DNA from 2 places in the Oceanobacillus sp. GQ8 genome. Region 2 is predicted to be linked to the other one. Evidence: predicted binding sites of a transcription regulator. Region 2 holds the regulator's gene; the other holds the start of a gene.
What was found. The regulator LexA, encoded in region 2, represses DNA repair genes until DNA is damaged. The targets are predictions, from matches to a motif close to CGAACATATGTTCG.

Region 1 (3,412 bases), on a different contig from region 2:
GTTCTCCAGCGCCGATGGTAGTTGGGGCTTTGCCCCTGCAAGAGTAGGACGCCGCCAGGCCTATTTTTTTATATATTGCGTATAATAATCGGTCACCATGTACATAATAAGATTGTTATAGTAATTTATTATTATTCCACAGTAGCTCAGTGGTAGAGCAATCGGCTGTTAACCGATCGGTCGTAGGTTCGAATCCTACCTGTGGAGCCATTTTTATGTCTGCTTCCATAGCTCAGCAGGTAGAGCACTTCCATGGTAAGGAAGGGGTCAGCGGTTCGAATCCGCTTGGAAGCTTATCTAAACCCCCTCGATATATAAGGCTTTTACTCCAAAGTAAAAGCCTTTTTTGTTTACTTATATATTTTTCAGCCGAAGATATAAAAAGAAAAGCCCTCGAAATTTGAGAGTGAGGATTTTTCTTTTTATTAACAACTTAACAACCTATCAGATACATCCGTATATAGCCCATCACACTTATAAGGGCATTTGTAAAATTTCTATCATAGTGATTCTTCAATCGTTCATACTTAAGTATTTCTAACCTTTACTATTTGAGTTTCCTTCTATATTAAATAAAAGTCTTGTCTCCAATGAATAAAGGTAGTAGGGACGTAGACAATAAGTAACAAAAAGGTAAGGTGGGAAATAAATGACCGTCGAACAAGGGTTGAAACAAACAGACAGAGCATATAACTAATTAGTTGAGTGAACCAGATGATGACAGATGCAATATTTAACGCTTTTTTATTTACTTGGCAATGGTGGTTAGATATTGGGTTATTTATTTTTCCCTGGATTATATGGATTGTGTTCAGGAGTAAGAAGAGCACTGGTCGTCTTCTATTGGCCGGATTTATTACCATCATTCTGTCTCTATTAATTGATCTTATTGCAATGTCTTATGGCCTTTGGTCCTACCCTATGAAATTCCTACCTATATCTCCAGTATTGTTTCTGCCTTATCATTTGTCATTAGCTCCTGTTGCAGTTATGTTTGTTCTACAAGTTGGACCGAAAGTTAATTTGTTTTTCAAAGGAGTAATTTTTGCAGGTATCGCAGCGTTTGGTGGGATGAATTTATTTGAGGCCATCGGGTTTTATAACCCAAGAGGTTGGCCGACATTTTATGATTTCTTTATTTTCCTTTTTATCTATATTGTAGCTAGCCTTTTTTATAAAATAGACAATTATGATGAAGAAATATCTCAAACTCGAAAACAATGATCCCTTTTAGGCCTTAATGTCCAAAATAATTTTCTGCATTTTATAACTAAGCATGTTTAAGCCACAGTGAACTATACTAATCGTCGATTGGAAGCACTTATAAGAAAGGTCTTTACTCAACTCGAGTTAAGGCCTTTTTATTTTCTATTCTAGACGTTTTCGGCCCTCTATAAATCAAGAAAGGTTACTTCTGCAAAGTCCCCTTTTATTCTCCAACATCTCCATACGCTTACAAGCAAATGCATACTCTACATTAAATAATTCCATGAGCTTATACGGTGTCATTTTCAAAGTACTTTCTTCCAACATAAAGGTGGGAATGCATAGGTGGCAGCTGAAATAGTTTGCCTGCCATTCCTGTAATTCAATAAAGCTGGGAGGTAATAGCTCTTGCCTTCCTACATGCCACATAATATGTCCAACTTCATGGGTAAATTCTTGCCACTGAACTCTTTCATTCTTTTGCTCATTTAAGAAGATAATATATTTTCCATTCCTACATATCGCTTCACTACCAAACTCCCATAAATGTACCGTAACTTGAAGAGCATCCGCTACTTTATCAATCCCTAAGTCTGCAGGCTTTCTTATGTTAAAAGATAGCAAAAGGTCCTTAACAAATTTTTCTGTCCTAGTGTAAAACATAGTAATGCCTCCTTGAAAAAGAATGTATGTTCGTTTTTAAGTTATAAAAGGAGGTGTACCATTATTTGTACACCTAACAACCGGCAAAGAGTCTTTAGCAAGATAACTTACTCTTCCTTGAATGCTTCCCAAATCCTTTTTAACCTGCGCAAATCTTCTTCACTATTTTGTGGTAACGTTTTATACCACCTCTCGAGAGAAGGGTCATTCCGAAATGCCTCAAATTTCTGTTTTTCAGACATGGAAGGATTCTCTGATCTCCCAAGAAGATAGTCTGTAGTTACTTCGAGGATTGTTGCTATACGGCTAAGCTCATGGTCTTTAACAGGCCTTTCCCCTAGCTCAATACGATTCATAACACTCACATTTAATTGAACGCGTTTGGCAAGTTCTCGTTGACTCCACCTTTGTCTCTCTCGCAATTGGACAATTCTTTCCCCTAAATTCACCGTGAACAACCCTTTCCTATATCCTCTATATCCTAACATAGTTTCTGTTAGTGAAACAAATTATTATTTTTAGCCCTAAAGTCCTCTTTACATTTCTGTTTTAGAAATATAATATAGGAACACGCGTTCTATTATATTCTAACATGTTTTACAATAACAAGGGGGTAAATCTATGGATAAAATGATGAGTGCTGTTAGATGGATTGTCAGTGACGTAAGAAAGGATAAACGAAGCGGTGTTCTCTCTCCTATTAAGAGAAGTAAGTATGCACAATTATTATTTGAAAAGGGGGCGGGGTTTAATGAACGAAAAACAGATTGAGCGCACATTGAAAGACTATCATTGGATGATTAAAGAAATTAAAAGGCAGCGCGATGTGCTTGAAGAAGAGATAGGTTTAAAGCTAGTTTCCTCTTCTGGTATTGAGTCAACCCTTCCTAAAGCAAAAGGAACGGTTAGTGATCCTGTTGGACAAGAAGTATTACGTAGGGAGAAGAAGAGTGGATGGATTATGAAATTAGAGAAAAAGATACTATATATCCAAGAAAGAATGGAAGTCATTGAAGATCCCAGGGAAAAGGCCATTTTAGAATGTATGTTAGATGGAATGACAATCAGTGCGATTAGCCAGCATATGGGTTTATCAAGAAGGCAGGTCTATCATGTGAAGGATGAGATAGTTCGGAAAATTTCACACTTTACACACTCTGCTCAGTAGATGACAAGAATAACAAGAGAGATGTATAATCGGATTAACAGGAATAGAACAAATGTTCCTGTTGGAGATACTATTCCTTTTTAGCGTCTTTCCTAAGTAAAACATTGCTAGGTAAAGACGTTTTCATTTTAACAAATGAAAAGAAAAGGACACTACTACGTCTTGAAGGGAGGTTGGGAATGCTAAATCAAAAGGAACAGGAAAATTTGAAGGAATTTATGACAGTGCTTACGGAAGTGAAGGTGTCGTTGGCGGAGTTAAATGGAAAAATAGATCAAATAGAAGATATTAAAGAAACACTCGCCAAGACAAAGAAAATTGCAGACGAGGCAAACTATCGTTCTACCGAGAACAATAGTAAAATCATCTCCATTC
Region 2 (12,173 bases):
GGGACTTGTTCTTGTTATGATGCTAGGAATTGGCCTAGCTGAAAAAGTTGGACTGATGGATTATGCCATCAGAAAAACAATCTTAAGCTCACCTCCAAGTTTAGTTACTTATACGGTAGTATTTGTAGGGATTCTTGGAAACCTTGCCTCTGACGCTGCAGTTGTATTGATACCACCACTTGCTGCGATGGTATTTTATAAAGTTGGACGCCATCCATTAGCTGGATTAGCTGCAGGCTTTGCTGGGGCCGGTGCAGGATTTACAGCAAATATCTTTATTGCAGGGACAGATGCATTACTAGCAGGCATTTCAACAGAGGCCGCAGCCATTGTGGACGAGTCGATGGTAGTAACCCCGGTCGATAACTGGTACTTTAATATTGTATCTGTTTTTGTTATGACGGTTATTGGTGGACTCATAACTACTAAATTTGTTGAACCAAGACTGGGCAAATATAAAGGCGAAGCAGTTGAAGATGAGGGGAATGAAGAGTTACAGAATGGTGGCAAAGGATTCCGAAATTCGATCATTGCTGGGCTTTCCTACATTGCACTTATCGTCATTGTTATTTCTTTACCAAACAGCCCATTAAGAGGTGAAGATGGTAGTATTGTACCCTCGCCATTCTTAGACGGGATTATTCCTATTGTGCTATTTTTCTTTATCATTGTAGCTGTTACCTTTGGTATAACAGTAGGGAAAATTAAGACTGGTAAGGATGTTAGTGACTATATGGCAGATTCTATGAAGGACATGTCAAGTTATATTGTTCTAGTATTTGCTATTGCACAGTTTATTGCATATTTTAATTGGTCGAATTTAGGAACATGGGTAGCCGTTAATGGCGCTGATTATCTAAAGGATATTAATTTTACAGGTATTTGGTTGATTATTGGCTATATCATATTTACTGCATTAATGAACTTCCTGATCACTTCAGGGTCTGCCAAGTGGGCAATTGAAGCCCCGGTGTTTATTCCTATGTTTATGCAACTCGGTTATCATCCGGCCTTTACGCAAGTTGCGTACAGGGTGGCAGATTCCTCAACAAATATTATTACACCATTGTTTCCGTATATGGTTATTATTTTGGCGTTTATGAAAAAATACGATAAAAAAGCTAGTATAGGTACTTATATTTCATTAATGCTACCGTATAGTATTGCGTTTTTAACTACTTGGATTATATTAATTCTGGTATTTTACTATTCAGGTCTACCATTTGGTCCAGGAATATACCCGTTCTTATAAAAGGAGGAGAGCAGTATGCAACAATTAGGAGATAAATTAATTAAGTGGCGCCGAGATTTCCACCAATATCCTGAAACAGGTTTTTTGGAAATGAGAACAGCGTCTATTGTAGCCTCTATTTTAGATGAGCTTGGTTTCCAATTGAAAATGGGAAAGGAAGTTATGTCAAAGGCAGACTGTATGGGAAAACCAACTGAGGAGGAAACAAAGAAACATTATCAATGGGCACAGAAAAATGGGGCAATTGGTGATTATCTTCATCTCTTTTCTGAAGGCTATACAGGAATAGTTGCCACACTAGATACAGGTAAGAAAGGTCCTGTCATTGCATATCGATTTGATATGGATGCATTGGATATTTTAGAGTCAAACAGTAACGAGCATTTCCCGCGCAATGAAGGATTCAGCTCAAAAGTTCACGGGAAAATGCATGCCTGCGGTCATGACTCCCACACCGCGATGGGTTTAGGCCTGGCCACTTTGCTTATTGAAAATAAGGACCAACTTAAGGGGAAAATAAAATTAATATTTCAACCAGCTGAGGAAGGTACACGTGGAGCAAAAGCTATGGCAGCTGCAAATGTAGTGGAAGATGTGGATTATTTCGTCGCTACCCATATTGGGGTCGGTGTTCCGCATAAGCAGTTCGTTGCCGCCAATAGTGGTTTTCTTGCGACCTCCAAGTTAGATATCACCTATAGTGGTACTGCAGCACATGCCGGAGGTAGTCCTGAACAAGGGAAGAATGCACTCTTAGCAGCAGCCGCTAGTGTGCTAAGCCTTCATGGTATATCACGCCATTCAGGAGGAGCTACCAGGATAAACGTTGGGCAGCTAGAAGCTGGTGCAGGTAGAAATATAATTGCCAACCATGCTAGCATGAAAGTGGAAACGCGAGGAGAGACTTCTGAAATAAATGATTATGTGAAAGAACAGGTGACATCTATCGTCAGTGGAGCGGCTACCATGTACCAAGTAGAACATAAGATTGAAACAGTAGGCGAGGCACTAAGCTGTAAATGTTCGTTGGACCTAGCAGGTATCCTCCACCAATGTGCCGAATTATCCCCAGATATTGAAAAAAGTCGACTGGAGGATAACACACCAGGAGGATCAGAGGATGCGACCTATTTTATGAACGAAGTGCAGAAAAACGGCGGAAAGGCAACCTACTGTGTATTCGGAACAGAACTGACTGCAGGGCATCATAATGAGAAATTTGATATTAAAGAAGACACGTTATTGCCTGCTGTTAAAATTCTTTTCCAATCAGCCAAAGTAATAATGGAACAATAAAACAGCTGCCCTCGAGGCAGCTGTTTTTTTATTGTGAGAAAAAGATATTTGGCATGATCGAAAGACGAGTGCATGATACTATGCGTTGCGCTATTTAATGAATATTACGATATAAGCCAATTACTTTACCTAGTATAGTTACATTATCATATAGAAGCGGATCCATCGTTGCATTCTCAGGCTGGAGGCGAATATGGTCTTTTTCTTTAAAGAACCTTTTCACTGTCGCTTCGTTTTCATCTGTCATCGCAACAACTATATCACTGTTTTGTGCGGTGTTCTGCTGTTTCACGATAACCATATCCCCATCAAGTATTCCTGCTTCAATCATACTTTCCCCTTCGATAACCAATACGAAAAGATTATCATCAGGTCCGGCACTTGTGGTTGGTAGAGGAATGAATTCCTCGATGTTTTCAACTGCTGTAATAGGTAGGCCTGCTGTTACTTTCCCGATTACAGGAGCATAGCGAGCTTCTTCTCTTGGGATATTGTTTCCTTCCGACAAATCAAGTATTTCAATTGCTCTTGGCTTAGTCGGATCTCGTCGAATGTATCCTTTGCTTTCAATTCTAGATAAATGTCCATGCACTGTAGAACTTGAGGCAAGTCCAACAGCTTCGGCAATTTCCCGGACGGAAGGCGGATATCCTTTTTTTGTTACTTCGTCTTTAATATAATCTAAAATCATTTGCTGACGTTTTGATAGTTTTGACATAAATGTTTCACCTCGCCCATAAGATTAATTATTAATAGTTTACCATTTGATTCCACATAAAGCAAACATTCGTTCGAGAAAAAGTCTTGACAGGATCATATGTTCTGCTATAATTAAAATTACAAATAAGCGAACAAAGGTTCCTATTTAGAGAAGGAGGGAATGAGACTATGTTTAGTAAACTTACAAAAACGGATTTGTTTTATATAGTTGCCTTTGCCTTGACGCTGGGATTCCTGTACTTTACTATGATTACGAGTTAAATGGTTTAAGAAGGAGTAAGCGTGTTGAATGCAATTATCTACTGTCGCGTGAGTACCGACAAACATACCCAAGAGACCTCTCTTGCTAGACAAAAAATAGAGCTAACGGGATTAGCAGAACGCTATAATTTTAATGTAATAGCTTGTATAGAAGAACAGAAGAGTGGCTATGAAATAGAGCGAAATGGAATATTTGAGATGCTCGATATATTTGCAGCTAAAGATGCTGACTGTCTACTCATCCAGGATGAAACTAGACTAGGGCGTGGGAATACCAAAATTGCGTTGTTCCATCAGCTTCAAAAGCTCCGTATAGATGTATATACAGCAATGCATGATGGGAAGCTTGAACTATCAGAATCAGACTCTATGGTTTTGCAAATTGTTGGGATAGTGGAAGAATACCAGCGGAAAATTCACAATGCAAAGATTAAAAGAGGAATGAGACGCGCAGTAGAACAAGGATATAATCCTGCTGATAATCTCAAAAACCAGCATCATGCGCCAGGGCGTGATAGAGTTGACTTTCCTATAGAAGAAGTGGTTAGACTTAGAGAGAAAAAACTGACATTTGAAGAGATTACGAGTACATTAAATGGAATGGGTTACCCTGTTTCAAAAGCGACGGTCCATCGGAGGTATAAGGAACTGCAAGATACTTGAATATAAGCCTTAATAGGCGTAAAATAAATAAGCAGGAGCTAATGGCTCTTGTTTTTTGTTGTATTCAGAAGTAAAATAGATTTTTTAAAAGATAAAGCTTAATAAGATCTTAAATAGCCCAAGACGTTGGCGCAATTACGACGAGGAAGTTTGTAAAAGCCAAAAGGGTATTTAGACTTGTGTAATAGATAATTGAAAAGGAGGTAGAGCCATGTTATCTCAGGATAAAATTGAGCGAATTAATTCACTGGCAAAAAAGGCTAAAGATACAGGTTTAACTGAGAAAGAGAAACAAGAACAAAAAGAGCTCCGTGAAGAATATCTAAACAATGTAAGAAGCTCTTTTAAAAACCAGTTTAAATCCATGACAGTAGTAGATCCTAAAGGAAACGATGTTACACCAAAAAAAGTGAAAGACTTGCAAGAGAGAAATAAGAAACATTAATTTTGTACCATACTACGACAAAAATCACCCTTTTTATAAGGAAGCCTATCCGTTTTAACTTGTTCCTGGATGGGTTTCGTTATAGAATGAGGAGGAAACAACCAGTAGTTATTTTTGAAAGGGGTTAAACAATATGTCAAACAACATAGAACAAAATTCAATTACTACAATTCGTACATTATCTATTGATGCAATTGAAAAAGCGAACTCTGGTCACCCCGGACTTCCAATGGGAGCAGCTCCAATGGCCTACACGCTATGGACTGACTTCATGAATCACAATCCTAAAAACTCAAAATGGTTCAACAGAGACCGTTTTGTTCTTTCAGCAGGCCATGGATCTATGCTTCTATATAGTTTGCTTCATTTATCTGGTTATAACGTGTCGATGAATGACTTGAAAGAATTTCGTCAATGGGATTCTAAAACACCAGGCCATCCAGAAGTACATCACACAGACGGTGTAGAAGCAACAACTGGTCCACTTGGTCAGGGGATTGCCATGTCAGTTGGGATGGCGATGGCTGAAGCACATCTATCTGCGAAATTTAACCAAGAAGATCTTCAGATCGTCGATCACAACACTTATGCACTTGTAAGTGATGGAGATTTAATGGAAGGTATTTCACATGAAGCGGCTTCACTTGCTGGCCATTTAGGTCTTGGTAAGCTAATTGCACTATATGATTCCAACGATATATCTTTAGATGGCGATCTAAATCAATCTTTCTCTGAAAACACGGAAGAACGCTTCAAAGCATATGGATGGCAAGTAATTCGCGTTGAAGACGGAAATGATGTAAATGAATTAAGAAAAGCGATTAAACAAGCACAGGAGAATACTGATCAACCAACACTTATTGAAGTGAAAACAATTATTGGCTACGGTTCTCCAAATAAATCAGCGTCAGCTTCTTCTCACGGTGCTCCTTTAGGTGCAGACGAAGTTAAACTAACTAAAGATTATTATAAATGGACCTATGAACAAGACTTCCATGTGCCAGAAGAAGTGTATGAAGATTTCCAAGAAAAAATTGGGAAACAAGGTGCTGAAGCAGAAGATAACTGGAACGCTTTATTGGCAACATACAATGAAAAGTACCCAGAATTGGCTAAGCAATTTGAATTAGCTATGAAAGGAGAACTACCAGTTGATTGGGAAAAATCTCTACCTGTATTTGAAGCAGGCAAAGATACCCTTGCAACACGTGCTTCTTCCGGAAAAGTATTGAATGCTATTGCTAAAGCTGTTCCTAATTTCTTTGGTGGAAGTGCGGATTTAGCAGGTTCAAATAAAACAACCATGAATGACGAAGAAGACTTCACGCGAAAAAATTATGCAGGACGTAATGTTTGGTTTGGTGTACGGGAGCATGCTATGGGAGCAGCATTAAATGGAATGGCTCTTCATGGTGGATTGAAGGTTTATGCGGGTACTTTCTTCGTGTTTAGTGATTACCTTCGTCCAGCAGTTCGTCTTTCTTCCATTATGAATGCGCCTGTGACATATGTATTCACACATGATTCTATCGCAGTAGGCGAAGATGGTCCGACGCACGAACCAGTTGAGCAATTAGCGGCTTTACGTGCAATGCCTGGCTTGTCATTAATTCGCCCAGCGGATGCTAATGAGACACAAGCAGCTTGGAGATTAGCGATTGAATCAACCAATCAACCTACCGCACTTGTGCTTACACGTCAAAACCTTCCTACTCTTGAAGGGACAAAAGAATATGCATATGAAGGTGTTAAGAAAGGGGCATACGTTGTAAGTGATGCTACCAAAGAAACACCAGATGCATTGCTTTTAGCGACAGGTTCTGAGGTACAGTTGGCGGTCTCTGCACAAGCAGCCCTTAAAGAAAAAGGCATTGACGTTCGCGTTGTAAGCATGCCATCCTGGGATCGTTTCAATGCACAAGATGCAGCATATAAAGAAAAAGTTATACCTTCTTCTGTCAAAAACAGAGTAGCAATTGAAATGGCAGCATCATTCGGTTGGGATCGTTATGTAGGTGACCACGGAAAAATTATTGCTATTGACCGCTTCGGTGCGTCAGCTAATGGTGACAGAGTTATAAAAGAATATGGTTTTACTGTAGAGAATGTCGTAGAACATGTAGAATCACTAACAAAATAGCTTGATTTTTTAGGATGAATAATTCACTTTAAATCGAGAAAAACGAAACTAAATAGCATACCAATTCGCATTAGGATTGGTATGCTATTTTTTTGTTTGAGATAGTTTACAGACTAAAACTACTATTAGTTCAAGTCGATCTCATATTACTCTAATTTTAAATATATAATTACTAACCTTAACCCTTTGAAGCTTTAATAAGCGAACTTTCTAGCGGTATTAGGGCTTTTGTATATTTATAAACTTTTCTCGACAAAACAAGTTAAAATATCTCCGATGAACCGACATTATTTTAAAGCTTCTTTCCGTATAATAGAAGGAAAAGGGGGAAGTTTAGTATGTATGAATATACTGTATTCCGGATGAAGGAAGAGTTTTCTTGGCATTACTTCCATAAAAGTGATATTCTTTATCGTTTTATAAAACATTATCAGAAAGAATGTCAGCAAAGACCGGAGCTACAAATGCAATATGACTATAGTACCTATCCTTTTCCTGGAACACAGTTCTGTAAGATTGTAGAAGAGAAGCTGGATAAGACGATGTTTTCATACGAAACAGCAGATTTTTTACGATTATATAAAAATTCGACTAATATTCCTTTACATATAAGTGAAAAACATTTAAAATTTCGTTGTAAAACAATACTGGAAGCTGAAGAGATATTGTTTCCAATATTACGGGAGATTGACTCTACCTTCTTTATCATTGGAGAAAATACAGCACAATATGGCTGGGTATCACCAGTTATTCGTATACGTGAATCAAAAAGTGGACAAGTATTGTATTCTTATCATTAATTTACTATACTGTTAAAGAGACAACACGAAGGAGGAAGGCGTGACATGAGCACGATTTGGGTAGTACTAATTGCTATAGCAGCGTTAATTGCTGGTGTTGCTCTTGGATTTTTTATTGCAAGAAAATATATGATGAGCTATTTAAAAAAGAATCCACCAATTAATGAGCAAATGCTTCGTACGTTAATGATGCAAATGGGCCAAAAACCATCTCAGAAGAAAATTAATCAGATGATGCGTTCTATGAACAATCAATCTGGTAAATAAGCAATTATTTTATAATTTTGCAACAAGCATCCGCGCGAATCACCCCCTTACCATACAACGTAAGGGGCTTTTTTATTACAACGGCTAATATTTTCGGTGTTTCGTCATAAATTTAATGCATGAAACAATACATTTTTAGCTACACTGTGATAAGTTAGCTATGAGGAGGTAGAATATGTCTGAAATAAATATTTTCATTGCATTTAGTGCTGGCTTTTTATCGTTTATATCTCCCTGTGTATTGCCGTTATTTCCAGTATTTGTATCCTATATAACAGGTATGAGTGTAAGCGAATTAAAAGAGGATAATAAAAAATTCAATGTGAAGAGCACAATGCATACCCTTTTCTTTTTACTAGGTTTTTCCTGTGTATTCATCACGATGGGGTTCACAAGCCTCTACATATCGGAGTTTTTGATGACATACAAAGACTTAATTAGACAAGTGGGTGCTATTCTAATTATCTTTTTTGGATTAGTAATTGCAGGAGTACTGAACTTTGAGTTCTTGATGAAGAATAAACAAATCATGTTTAAAAATCGCCCCGCTGGCTTCGTAGGGTCTTTTATCATCGGATTGGCATTTTCCCTTGGATGGACGCCATGCACTGGTCCTATACTAGGTGTCGTCCTGTCACTTGCGACTACTGAGCCACAATCGGGGATGTGGATGATGATCAGTTATGTTCTTGGTTTTTCTGTTCCTTTCTTTGTATTATCCTTCTTCGTTGGGAAATTAGGTTGGATAAAAAGACACAGTTCCATCATTGTGAAGATCGGTGGATACCTAATGGTTGTGATAGGAATAGCATTGTTTTTTGACTGGATTTATAAATTGACGTCCTATTTGGGAGGGTTGTTTGGTTTCACAGGATTTTGATGGATTTTATTAGCATAGTATATTAAACTTATGATATATAGGCATAAAGGAGCTTTTTACATGTACAAAACAAACGATTTAATATTACGTACTACCACATCATTGATCGCCTTTATCCTGCTAGGTTTTGCAGTCTATCTATTGCTTGCAGGACATAATTCACCTGGTGGTGGTTTTGTCGGTGGGCTTATGACGTCAGCGGCTATTTTGCTCATGTATATAGCCTATGGAATCGAGGCTGTAAAGAAAGTACTACCGATAAACTTCTTGGTATTAATTCCAATTGGTTTAGCTATCGCACTTGGTACAGGTATAGGTTCATTTATATTTGGTGTACCATTCTTATCCCAAACCTTTGATTACTTTACAATACCTTTATTTGGCGAGATTGAGTTGGCAACAGCCATGATTTTTGACTTAGGAGTCTATTTCACAGTAATCGGAGTAATGATGACAATCATTTTAACCATAGCAAACGATCAGTAACATTTAGGGGAGGAAGAATATGGCCAGAGTTATGGTAGTTGACGATGCAAACTTTATGAGGGTAACCTTGTCCGCTATACTGAAAAAAGAAAACCATGATATTGTAGGGGAAGCTGCAGATGGCGCAGAAGCGGTGAAGCTTTATAAAGAATTGAATCCTGACCTTGTTACAATGGATATTACGATGCCTGTCATGAATGGTATTGATGCAATTAAGGAAATCAAGTCATATGACCCGCATGCTACCATCATTGTATGTTCAGCTATGGGCCAACAAAAGGTTGTGGTGGAAGCAATCGAGTCTGGTGCAAAAGACTTTATTGTAAAGCCGTTTGATGATAGTCAGGTCTTGGAAACTGTTAACCGCTTAGTGAAATGAGAAACGGTAATAACTAAGGGTATAACCTGATAGAAAGTATGAGGTAATGTCATTATGCTTTGGTTGGTAGCCAGTACTATTGTTGCAGCCTGTATGGCTGTGACTATGATTTTTGTCCGCATAAGGGGAGCCAAGAAGCCGGCTTCTGTAAAAAAAATTATGTTGCCGCCCCTTTTTATGAGTACAGGTGCATTAATGTTTATATTCCCTGTTTTTCAAATTAGTTTAAGCCAATTCCTGGAGGCTCTTATCGTAGGCGTTATTTGCTCGTTTTTCTTAGTTAGAGCTTCCAGATTTGAAATTCGGCATGAAGCAATCTATTTGATTCCCTCAAAATCATTTGTTTTTATTCTCTTTGGTTTACTGCTTTTTCGAATTGTAATGAAACTGATCATTGGCAGCAGTATTTCAGCAGGGGAAACAAGTGGAATGTTTTTTATCTTGGCATTTGGGATGATATTTACGTGGAGATGCTGTATGTTGTATAAATTTCTTCAGCTTGAAAAGCAATTACATGTTAATGCATAAAAAGAAGTCCGAAATGTTTAGAGTTCGGACTTCTTTTTATTATTGTTTTCCATTCGTTTTTCCCAATCAGGCGTATAATCCTCTTTTGCCATGATAAACAAATGTTCATATTGAGTAACTTGGATGTTCTTCTCTTTTAATTTTTTTCTTAGAAACTTATGATCCCGCTTTGGTGTAGCTAGAATATATCCTTCAATTACCACTTCTTGATTGATAGCACTCATTTCTCTCTTGACCGCAATTTCTCCAATTTTACTTGCAATTTTATGCCTTGCAATATCTCTAAATAGTTCAGGCACAGGGGAAACCAATTCTTCAAGAAGTTCTTTCTCATTTATATTCCACATATGTTGGCTTTTTTCCATGTAATACTCTTCCCAGTCCATAATGGACTTACCATCTTCTTTAGGAAGCCGTTTTAAAAATTTACGGAACATGAAAAAACCACCTATTGCCATAAACATAATCATAAGAAAGCCCCATAAAATGATGATAATAGAATAATCTACAAATCCCGACATCGTTTCACCTTTTTCTTCAAATAATCGAATGAAATTACAAATTGTTACAAGTATTTTACATAAGTAATTTATTTTTTTACGCAGGTATAGTAATATTACTAATAATTGGGTATATATTCATAAAGATAACAGGTAAAACAATTATATCATATTATAATAGGAAAAATTACTGCAAACAAGCGACATATTATCGCATTATATATCATAATCTAGAATTATGAGACGCCAAATGGTTGTTACATTATGACAAAGAGGGGGAGTACTATGGCTTTTAAGAACAGAGATCAAAATAAATATCAAGTTGAACATACTGTAAAAAAAGCAGAACCCGCCAACACACAGGATACCTTTGAAGCATTATCGAAACTACCCCTATACATGGTAGATTGGGTAGAAAAAAACAACCATGATATTGTGACAGTCTGGGATGAGAGTGGTAAAGTTATTTACATCTCTAGCTCGATAGAGGATTTATTGGGCTACCAAACTTCTGATTTAAGAGGCACCTACTGGTACGAAAAAATATCGGCAGAAGATGTGAGTTATATTCGAGAACAGTTGGACAATGCTTCCGACTCCTTTCAGAAAATTAATGTAAATATATTAAATAATAATGGCAAATACATTTGGTCAGAATGCAAGGTCGCGAAGTTAACGGATAAATCAACTAACACAAAATACTATATTTCGACTTTAAAAGATATTACAGATAAAAAAGAAGCAGAAGAAATGATGATTCGTTCAGAAAAGATGTCAGTAGCTGGGCAGCTTGCTGCGGGGATCGCACATGAAATACGTAATCCGTTGACCTCTCTAAAAGGGTTTCTACAACTTTTACAAGCTGGCGTTAAGGGTAAAGAGGAATATTATCAAATCATGGTGGAAGAAATAGAAAAGATAGAAACGATAACATCTGAACTACTCTTTATTTCAAAGCCTTTGACGGATAATCGAAAAATGGAATCTATTAAAGATATGATTCACGATGTAACAGTTCTTTTAGGGCCACAAGCCAAATTAAAGGGCATAGACATTAGAATGGATGGCTCAGATAAAGCCCAAATTAACTGCGATCGTTCCCAAATTAAACAGGTCCTAATTAATTTGCTGAAAAACGCGATTGAAGCAATGGAATCACCAGGTTTTATTACGTTTTACGTGAAAGACAGTGAGGAAGTAATTAAAATTAGTATCAGCGACGAGGGCCCCGGCATTCCAGAAGAAATCATACATAAGTTAGGCGAGCCTTTTTTTACAACAAAGCAAACAGGTACGGGACTTGGAATCATGATTACAAGACAAATCCTTGCGTCACACCAGGCAAGATTAGAGATCAGTCAAAATGAGAAGGGTGGAAGTACATTCCACATGATTTTTCATAAATGACCTGGTTATTCGTTGCCCTTGGTTTTTTTAAACAAACTAATAAGTAAAACTTATCACTCTACATAAGATTTTAATATAGGCAAGAAAAAGGGAATGGTTTGTTTTCTCCTCCATTATCCTTTAAGATATACTTGTAAGGAAATCGCTTT

Region 1: a site for LexA is predicted at 1,889-1,902, ahead of AC6CHS_RS18795 (ImmA/IrrE family metallo-endopeptidase). Genes of this name have one in related genera too.

Annotation. Positions count from the first base shown of each region.
Region 1 covers NZ_JCAXEV010000006.1:320,062-323,473, reverse strand. Annotated here, with positions in the region: rRNA gene rrf (5S ribosomal RNA) at 1-60, shown strand, start outside; tRNA gene AC6CHS_RS18810 (tRNA-Asn) at 136-210, shown strand; tRNA gene AC6CHS_RS18805 (tRNA-Thr) at 222-294, shown strand; gene AC6CHS_RS18800 (CBO0543 family protein) at 718-1,224, shown strand; gene AC6CHS_RS18795 (ImmA/IrrE family metallo-endopeptidase) at 1,399-1,869, opposite strand; gene AC6CHS_RS18790 (helix-turn-helix domain-containing protein) at 1,977-2,318, opposite strand; gene AC6CHS_RS18785 (hypothetical protein) at 2,491-2,640, shown strand; gene AC6CHS_RS18780 (helix-turn-helix domain-containing protein) at 2,621-3,037, shown strand; gene AC6CHS_RS18775 (hypothetical protein) at 3,217-3,412, shown strand, end outside.
Region 2 covers NZ_JCAXEV010000001.1:607,902-620,074, reverse strand. Annotated here, with positions in the region: gene AC6CHS_RS03325 (AbgT family transporter) at 1-1,252, shown strand, start outside; gene AC6CHS_RS03320 (amidohydrolase) at 1,268-2,548, shown strand; gene lexA (transcriptional repressor LexA) at 2,643-3,266, opposite strand; gene AC6CHS_RS03310 (YneB family resolvase-like protein) at 3,554-4,192, shown strand; gene AC6CHS_RS03305 (DUF896 domain-containing protein) at 4,404-4,637, shown strand; gene tkt (transketolase) at 4,771-6,777, shown strand; gene sirA (sporulation inhibitor of replication protein SirA) at 7,116-7,577, shown strand; gene AC6CHS_RS03290 (YneF family protein) at 7,623-7,844, shown strand; gene AC6CHS_RS03285 (cytochrome c biogenesis CcdA family protein) at 8,020-8,724, shown strand; gene AC6CHS_RS03280 (Na(+)/H(+) antiporter subunit B) at 8,785-9,210, shown strand; gene AC6CHS_RS03275 (response regulator) at 9,230-9,589, shown strand; gene AC6CHS_RS03270 (CcdC family protein) at 9,644-10,117, shown strand; gene AC6CHS_RS03265 (DUF2621 family protein) at 10,135-10,638, opposite strand; gene AC6CHS_RS03260 (ATP-binding protein) at 10,903-12,024, shown strand.